Regions from separate parts of the Streptomyces sp. NPDC001135 genome, predicted to be linked through region 1. Evidence: riboswitches for the same ligand, from Rfam matches in the RefSeq annotation. Region 1 holds a riboswitch; the other holds the start of a gene.
The links. Region 1 has a riboswitch for ZMP and ZTP ahead of ACWC94_RS17580 (glycine hydroxymethyltransferase). Riboswitches for the same ligand answer to the same signal wherever they lie in the genome.

Region 1 (4,404 bases):
ACGGGTCCTGGAGGTCGTAGATCTTCGCCGTCTCCTTGAGGATGTACGGCGACGGGACCACGAAGGTCTCACCGAAGCGGCCGTTGAAGCGCTCGGCCAGGTCGCGGGTCAGCTCGATGTGCTGGCGCTGGTCCTCGCCGACCGGCACCTCGTTCGCCTGGTACAGGAGGATGTCGGCGACCTGCAGGACCGGGTACGTGAACAGGCCGACGGAGGCGCGGTCGGCCCCCTGCTTGGCGGACTTGTCCTTGAACTGGGTCATGCGGCTCGCCTCGCCGAAACCGGTGAGGCAGTTCATGATCCACGCGAGCTGGGCGTGCTCGGGCACGTGGCTCTGGACGAACAGGGTGCAGCGGTCCGGGTCCAGACCGGCGGCCAGCAGCTGGGCCGCGGCGAGCCGGGTGTTGGCACGCAGCTCCCCGGGGTCCTGCGGGACCGTGATCGCGTGCAGGTCGACGACCATGTAGAACGCGTCGTGGGACTCCTGCAGGGCCACCCACTGACGGACGGCACCGAGGTAGTTGCCGAGGTGGAACGAGCCGGCGGTGGGCTGGATACCGGAGAGCACGCGGGGTCGGTCAGTCGCCATGCTTTTTATTGTCTCAGAGAGCTCGGGGGGGTCGGTGCGTGGGGAACTGCGGACCGTGGTGGGCTGGTCGCGCAGTTCCCCGCGCCCCTAGGCAGGTCTAACCAAGGTCGATTTCAGGGTAGAGCGGGAACGCCGCCACCAGGTCCGTTGCCCGCTGGGCGATCTCCTCCGCGACCTTCTCGTCCAGGACGTGGGCCGCCTTGGAGGGGGCGCCCGACTTGGTGGTGCCCGGCTCCGTCGTCGTCAGGACTCGGTCGATCAGGCCCGCCACCTCGTCCATCTCCGCCGTGCCGAGGCCACGGGTGGTGAGCGCGGGGGTGCCGATACGGATGCCGGAGGTGTACCAGGCGCCGTTGGGGTCGGCCGGGATGGCGTTGCGGTTGGTGACGATGCCGGAGTCCAGGAGGGCCGATTCCGCCTGGCGGCCGGTGAGGCCGTAGGAGGTGGCGACGTCGATCAGGTTGAGGTGGTTGTCCGTGCCGCCGGTGACCAGGGTCGCGCCCCGGCGCATCAGGCCCTCGGCCAGCGCGCGGGAGTTGTCGACGATGCGCTGGGCGTAGTCCTGGAAGGCGGGCCGCCGCGCCTCGGCGAGGGCGACGGCCTTGGCGGCCATGACGTGCGGCAGCGGGCCGCCGAGGACCATCGGGCAGCCGCGGTCGACCTGGTCCTTGAGGGAGTCGTCGCACAGGACCATGCCGCCGCGCGGGCCGCGCAGCGACTTGTGGGTGGTGGTGGTGACGATCTGGGCGTGCGGGACCGGGTCGAAGTCGCCGGTGAGGACCTTGCCGGCGACGAGGCCCGCGAAGTGGGCCATGTCGACCATCAGGGTCGCCCCGACCTCGTCGGCGATCTCGCGCATGATCCGGAAGTTCACCAGCCGGGGGTACGCCGAGTAGCCGGCGACGATGATCAGCGGCTTGAACTCGCGGGCCTGGGCGCGCAGGGCCTCGTAGTCGATGAGGCCGGTGGCCGGGTCGGTGCCGTAGGAGCGCTGGTCGAACATCTTGCCGGAGATGTTCGGGCGGAAGCCGTGGGTGAGGTGGCCGCCGGCGTCCAGGGACATGCCGAGCATGCGCTGGTTGCCGAAGGCCTGGCGCAGCTCGGCCCAGTCGGCCTCGGTCAGGTCGTTGACCTGGCGGGCGCCGGCCTTCTCCAGGAAGGGGACCTCGACCCGGTCGGCGAGGACGGCCCAGAAGGCGACGAGGTTGGCGTCGATACCGGAGTGCGGCTGGACGTAGGCGTGGCGGGCGCCGAAGAGTTCACGGGCGTGCTCGGCGGCCAGCGACTCCACGGTGTCGACGTTGCGGCAGCCGGCGTAGAAGCGGCGGCCGACGGTGCCCTCGGCGTACTTGTCGCTGAACCAGTTGCCCATCGCCAGGAGGGTGGCCGGGGAGGCGTAGTTCTCGGAGGCGATCAGCTTGAGCATCTCGCGCTGGTCGTGCACCTCCTGGCCGATGGCGTCGGCGACACGCGGTTCGACGGCGCGGATCACGTCGAGGGCGGCACGGAAGGCGGTGGACTCGGTGGAGAGGGGCTGCTGCTCTGGCATGAGGACCTCCGGACGGCGTGCGTACAGCGTTCACGTTCGGCCCAGGCGCACGGCACTCTTTCCCGCTCGGGCCGCTCCCCGATGGTCCGTCCCATCCCAGCGCGCCAGTCACGGCCCGCTGGTCAGCCTACCGGGCACGCCGAAGAGCGGAGATCCCGCGTCCACCATGCGAGCGACGATAGGAAGGGGGGCACCCTCAGCACCCGGCACCGTCTGGAGATCCCGTGACCACTACGGAGACACTCATCGCCGCCGCCGACGCGCACAGCGCGCACACCTACCACCCCCTGCCCGTGGTCGTCGCCTCCGCGGACGGTGCCTGGATGACGGATGTGGAGGGGCGGCGCTATCTGGACCTGCTGGCCGGCTACTCGGCGCTCAACTTCGGCCATCGCAACCAGCGGCTGATCGAGGCGGCGAAGGCCCAGCTGGAGCGCGTGACCCTGACGTCCCGCGCCTTCCTGCACGACCGGTTCGCGGCGTTCTGCCGGGAGCTGGCCGAGCTGTGCGGGATGGAGATGGTGCTGCCGATGAACACCGGCGTGGAGGCGGTGGAGAGCGCGGTGAAGACGGCCCGCAAGTGGGGGTACCGGGTGAAGGGGGTGCCCGCGGAGATGGCGAAGATCGTGGTCGCGGGCGGCAACTTCCACGGGCGGACCACGACGGTCATCAGCTTCTCGACCGACCCGGAGACCCGGGCCGACTTCGGGCCGTACACGCCGGGCTTCCAGATCGTGCCGTACGGCGATCTGACGGCGATGCGGGAGGCGTTGACGGAGAACACCGTCGCGGTGCTGCTGGAGCCGATCCAGGGCGAGAACGGGGTGATCGTGCCACCGGCGGGCTATCTCGCGGCCGTCCGGGAGCTGACGCGCGAGCGGAACGTGCTCTTCGTCGCGGACGAGATCCAGTCGGGTCTGGGCCGGACCGGGCGGACCTTCGCGTGTGAGCACGAGGGGGTGGTGCCGGACGTGTACGTACTGGGCAAGGCGCTGGGCGGCGGGATCCTGCCGGTGTCGGCGGTGGTGTCGAGCGCGGAGGTGCTCGGGGTGTTCCGGCCGGGCGAGCACGGGTCGACGTTCGGCGGGAATCCGCTGGCCTGTGCGGTGGCGCTGGAGGTGATCGCGATGCTGCGGACGGGCGAGTTCCAGGCGCGGGCGGCCCTGCTGGGCGAGCGGATGCACCGGGCGCTGGCGGCGCTGCCGGCCACGGGCGCGGTGACGGCGGTGCGCGGGCGCGGGCTGTGGGCGGGCGTGGACATCGCGCCGAGGGTCGGTACCGGCCGGGAGGTGTCGGAGCGGCTGGTGGAGCGCGGGGTGCTGGTGAAGGACACCCACGGCCACACGGTGCGGATCGCTCCGCCGCTGGTGATCGGCGAGGAGGACCTGGACTGGGGGCTGGAGCAGTTCAGGGCGGTGCTGGGCGGCTGAAGGCCCGCGCATCCGCCGGGAGGGGGCCCGGGGCCGGCGAGGTGCCGTGCCGGGCGTCGCGGACCGGGCTGATCCGAACGGAGCCCCCTGGGCCCTGTCGTCACACTCCCGTCGTCGCCCGGAGGGCGGATCTGCGGCGTCAGGTGCGTGCTCTCGCCGTGCCGGGCGCGGAGCCTCGTACTGGATGTCCTTGGGTCCGCGCCCGGTGCGGCGAGTGGGGGCACCTCCCACGCCCTTGAGGCAGTGGGGGAGCGTGCATGGCGTCGCGGGGCAGACGGGAGTGTGACGACAGGGCCTAGAGGATCACATGGGGCAGGAAGCGGGCGTACGCGTCGGTGATCAGGCCGGAGGACTCGCGGATGCCGAGGCCGGCCGGCTCGTGCTGGACGACCCAGGCGCCGAGGACGACGTGGTTGCCGTCGAAGGCGGGCAGCGGGGCGAGCTGCTGGTAGCAGCAGGGCTCCTCGCGGAGGAGGGCCGGGGTGCCCGGCTGGTGCACGGTGACGCCCTCGCCCTCGCGGCCGAGGAGGGGCTTGGCGACGTAGCCGGGTGAGGAGGCCAGCTCGCGGGGGCCGTCGAGGTAGGCGGGCAGGAGGTTGGGGTGGCCGGGGTACAGCTCCCACAGGACGGCCAGCAGGGCCTTGTTGCTGAGCAGCATCTTCCAGGCGGGTTCGATCCACAGAGTGCTGCCGGTACCGCCGCCGTTGTCGAGGGTGTCCAGGACGTGCCCGCCGAAGGTGTCGGTGGTGAGCCACTCCCAGGGGTAGAGCTTGAAGATGCCGCGGATGAACCGGAGCTGGTTGTCGACGAAGCGGCCGGAGAGGCTGTCCCAGCCG
Region 2 (4,404 bases), on a different contig from region 1:
TCCTGACGCTCCGGCGGACGGACCGCTCCCCGGCCACCGCACGCCTGCCGCCAGGCCGGCGCCCGGAACACCACACGACCAACGACCGGCCTCCGGGGCATCGACCGACGAGCCGCCCCCCGCCCAGCGCCCGCCGGCCGGGGGGCCGGCAGATGGGTCGCTTCCGGCTCAGCCCGTGTCGGCCGGGATGCCGACAGACATGTCGTGCCCTCAGCGCACCCTTGCCGGGGGGCCGGCAGATGGGTCGCTTTCGGCTCAGCCCGTGTCGGCCGGGATGCCGACAGACATGTCGTGCTCTGCTCAGCGCACGCCCGCCGGGAGGCCTGTAGACGAGTCGCCCCCCGCTCGGCGCACCTCCGCCGGGAGGCCGGCAGACGGGTCGCTCCCCGCTCGACCCGTGTCTCACGGGACGCCGACAGATGTGTCACCGTCCGGGCGCCGCGTGCCTTCCGAGGTGTCGGCGGCCGCCTCGCCGGTCGGACGGACACCTGGTGACGGCAGGCGGTCGGCGGATCCGACCGGCGCCGACGCCGAGACGAGCGCCGGGGACGGCGACCCCGGCCGGCGATCACCGCGTCCCGGTTCCGCTGCCCCCGCCGGTGCACCCCTGTGCAAGGACCCCCGCCATGCCTGATGAACTCGACCTTCTCCGTCACGCCAACCCGGTTCCGGCGCACGGCCCGCACTTCGGTGACGGACCGCTGGACCACCGCGCCGAGCGGCGGCTCGAGTTGCTGCTGCGTACGGACGAACGACGGCCCTCCCGGGCCCCGCGCGCCCGGCTGCTGTGGGGACTCGCCGCCACCGCCGTCGTCCTGGCCACCACCCTCACCGCGCTGCTCGGCGGCCCGAGCGGTCAGCCCGCCGTCGCCGCGCCCCGCCCGCTGGCCGTCCGGGCCCACTCCACCGCCGTACCGCTGGACCGGATGGCCCAACTGGCCACCGTGGCCGCCGCCGACGGTTCGCCCGGCCTGCGCAAGGGCACCCATGTGCAGTCCTGGAGCCTCGGTATGAGCGACGGCAGACCGCCCGTGACCCTCCCGGAGGAGACCGTGGTGCGCTGGAACGCGGACGACAGCCACACCGAGGTCGTCGTCGCGACCGATCCACGCCACCCGGGCCGTCCGGTCCTCACCGACGAGGGCGACGAGCCGCGCCTGGTGGAGGACGGCCATGTGCTCAGCCGCACCACCTACCCGCCGAGCTGGAGCGACGCCCCGCCCGAGGCGCGCCCCCCGCACGATCCGGCGGCCCTGCGGCCCTACCTCGCCGAGGCGGTCCACCCCGGTACCGGGTCCCTGACCACGTCCGAACTCCTGGACGCCGTGAGGGAGTTGATGGACCACTGGACACTCGGCTCCCGCGAGTCGGCCGCCCTGGTCCGGGTCCTCGCGGACGCCGGGGGCCTGCGGCCCGTCGGGCAGGTGACGGACCGGCTCGGGCGCCCCGGCCAGGCGTACGCGTACGACGCCCCCGGCGCCCGGCGCATGCTGATCCTCGATCCGCGCACCGGTGCGGTCCTCGGACTGGAGGCCACCTTCAGCAAGGACGACTCCCGGTACGGCGTGCGGGCCGGGGACGTGATGGAGTACAGCGCCTGGATGCGCTGACCCCGTACGCCGCCCTCACACGCCGAGCTGCCGGGCGGCGGCCTCGACGGTCTGCTCCAGCAGCGTGGCGATCGTCATGGGGCCGACACCGCCCGGCACCGGTGTGATCAGTGAGGCCCGCTCCACGGCGGAGTCGAAGTCGACGTCGCCGACGTTGCCCGGGTTGTAGCCGGCGTCGATCACCACCGCGCCCGGCTTGATGTCCTGCCCGCGGATCAGCCGCGGTCGGCCTACCGCGGCGACCACGATGTCCGCTTCCCGCACGGCCGCCGACAGGTCCCGGGTGCGCGAGTGGCAGTACGTCACGGTCGCGTCCCGCGCCAGGAGCAGCATGCCCACCGGCTTGCCGAGGATCGCGCTGCGGCCCACGACCACGGCCCGCTTCCCGGCGGGATCGACGCCGTACTCGTCCAGCAGCCGCAGGATGCCGCCGGGCGTGCAGGAGGCGAATCCCGGCAGGCCGAAGCTCATCGTGGCGAACGAGGCGAAGGTGACGCCGTCGACGTCCTTCTCCGCAGCGATCGCCTCGAACGCGGCCCGCTCGTCGATGTGCTCGCCGACCGGGTGCTGGAGCAGGATGCCGTGCACGGCCGGGTCGGTCGACAACTCCCTCAGCGTCCCGACGAGTTCGCCGGTGGTCGTGGTGGCGGGCAGGGCCACGTGCCGGGACTCGATACCGGCCTTGCGGCAGCGGTTCTGCTTCATGCGGACGTAGGTCACGGACGCCGGGTCCTCGCCGACGAGTACGGTCGCGAGACAGGGCGCGGCACCGGTCCGAGCGGTGAGGTCGGCGGCCTTCTTCGCGGTGTCCTCGACGATACGGCGGGCGAGGGCGGTGCCGTCCATGAGACGGGCCTGGGGCATGCTGCACACTCCTGAGCTGGATCGACTCTCTCGCCCAGGCGCGCGGCATCCACCACGGACCGCTCCCCGGTGGTTCTCCACCTCAGCGCCAGTCACGGCCCGGGTACAGCGTAACCGAGCCCCCACACCCCTCGGCCCGCCCGTCGAGGCGGGCCCATGGGGCCGTACGACGGGAGCCGGCGCTCACCGACGCCGATCAGGCCGCGCCCGAAGCGCCCGTGGCAGCACGGCGGGACGCCGGCGAAGGCGCGCGGCCCTCAGCGTCGACCGAAGCAGTGCGGCGGACACCCGCCGGTCCGCCGCGGCTGCGCCCGAGGGCCAGCCTGGCAGAGAAGGTCCAGGTCAGCGTGGAGGTGACCTGGACCCTGGCGCATCTCCTTCCGGCGCCTGTCATGCCGGTGCGTGTGCCTACTCGTCCCAGGCCTGGATGAGTACCTGACTCGCTATCTTGCCGTCACGCAAGGTGACCATCGACTCGGCGAGGACCCGGGTGCCGTCCCCGTACTGGCAGGACTCGGTGAACGCCGCGTGGTCGCCCTGCACCACGCACTGGTCCAGCTTGTGCGTCATGTCGCGGCTGTAGATGTCGTCAAGCAACTCGGCGATCTGACCCCGGCCGCGCAGCACGGTGGGGTGGCTGGGCTGGTGGTTGTGGTCGACGATGCGGATCTCGGCGTCGTCGGCGTAGAGCGCCAGAAGGGAGTTCCCGGTGTTCCCTTCTATGCCCCGGCGCAGCGCCTCGATGTCGAAGGCGGATCCTGTCGCGGTGCCCATGGTGACCTCCTTCGGGCGCCCGCGGCCCGGCGGGGCGCGGACCACGCGGACCCCCACCCTTCGAGGCTCCTCCGGCCCGGCGGTCACGGCAAACGCAGACGTGCGCCTCCGCCGCACCGGTACGCCGCCTCCGCCGCTCGGGTACGCAGGCCGCCGCTTCCCGTCGCGCCGCCCGGGTCACGGGCCTTGCGCACCGGCGCCCGGCCCCGACCGCAGCAGCGCCCAGTCACGGGACAGCGCGAAGGCCGCGGCCGTACCGTCCGTGAGGCAGTCCGGGAGCAGGCGGGTGAGCTGGTCCGCGGGGCCCAGCTCCAGCCAGGTGCGGACCCCGTCGCGGTGCAGCAGGCCGACGGCCTCCGCGAAGCGCAGCGGCGCGCGCCGGACCCAGAACTCCGGATCGGCGGTCTCGGCACCCACCGGCCGGGCCGTGACGTCGCAGACCAGGGGGAGGCGCGGCACGCGAGGGTGGAGCGTGGCCAGGGTACGGCCGTAGGCGGTGAGGACGCCGTCCAGGCCGGGGGAGCGCGGCCCCCGCGCCGGCAGGCCGCCCAGCAGGCGGGCCAGGATGCCGACCGCGTGACAGGCCTCCGCCAGGGAGAACACACCCGCGGCGTACGCGGCGGCCATCCGCCCGGACGCGTGCCCGAACACCACGTCCGGCCGGACACCCCAGCTGTGCAGCAGCCGGTACTGCGCCACCTGGAGGGCGAAGACCGCCGGCCCGGCGAACGCCTCCCGGTCCAGCAGTGCGGCCGTACGCGTGCCGTCGGACGCGGACATCACGCATTCCAGCGGGAGTTCGAGATACGGATCGAGGCGCGCGCAGATCTCGTCGAGGGTGTCGGCGAACACCGGGAAGGAATCCCGGAGTTCACGCTCCCCACCGGGCCGCGGTGCGGCGCCGGCCGAGAACAGGAATGCGGTGCGTCCAGTGCGGCCGTCGACAGGCATGCCCCCATTGAGGCACGTCCGGGGCAGGTGCACACACCAGGCAAACTCCCGCAGCCTGCAAAAAGATTGCCATCATAGAATGGCGTTATCCGGTCACATTCTTACGGAATTCGAACCGTTCCCGAAGAGTGGGGACCGCGCCGGTTCGCCCGGCGGCCGGAAAGATCCACGATCACCGCCGTGGTCCGTCCCGCTGCCGATCGGT

Region 2: another riboswitch for ZMP and ZTP. It lies ahead of ACWC94_RS40465 (bifunctional 5,10-methylenetetrahydrofolate dehydrogenase/5,10-methenyltetrahydrofolate cyclohydrolase); the one in region 1 lies ahead of ACWC94_RS17580 (glycine hydroxymethyltransferase).

The regions. Positions count from the first base shown of each region.
Region 1 is NZ_JBSFKD010000012.1:181,978-186,381, reverse strand. It holds gene trpS (tryptophan--tRNA ligase) at 1-589, opposite strand, end outside; gene ACWC94_RS17580 (glycine hydroxymethyltransferase) at 687-2,138, opposite strand; ZMP/ZTP riboswitch at 2,171-2,260, opposite strand; gene rocD (ornithine--oxo-acid transaminase) at 2,363-3,568, shown strand; gene ACWC94_RS17570 (glutathionylspermidine synthase family protein) at 3,864-4,404, opposite strand, start outside.
Region 2 is NZ_JBSFKD010000057.1:849-5,252, forward strand. It holds gene ACWC94_RS40460 (CU044_5270 family protein) at 627-1,610, shown strand; gene ACWC94_RS40465 (bifunctional 5,10-methylenetetrahydrofolate dehydrogenase/5,10-methenyltetrahydrofolate cyclohydrolase) at 1,626-2,474, opposite strand; ZMP/ZTP riboswitch at 2,500-2,580, opposite strand; gene ACWC94_RS40470 (nuclear transport factor 2 family protein) at 2,883-3,248, opposite strand; gene ACWC94_RS40475 (acyltransferase domain-containing protein) at 3,426-4,199, opposite strand.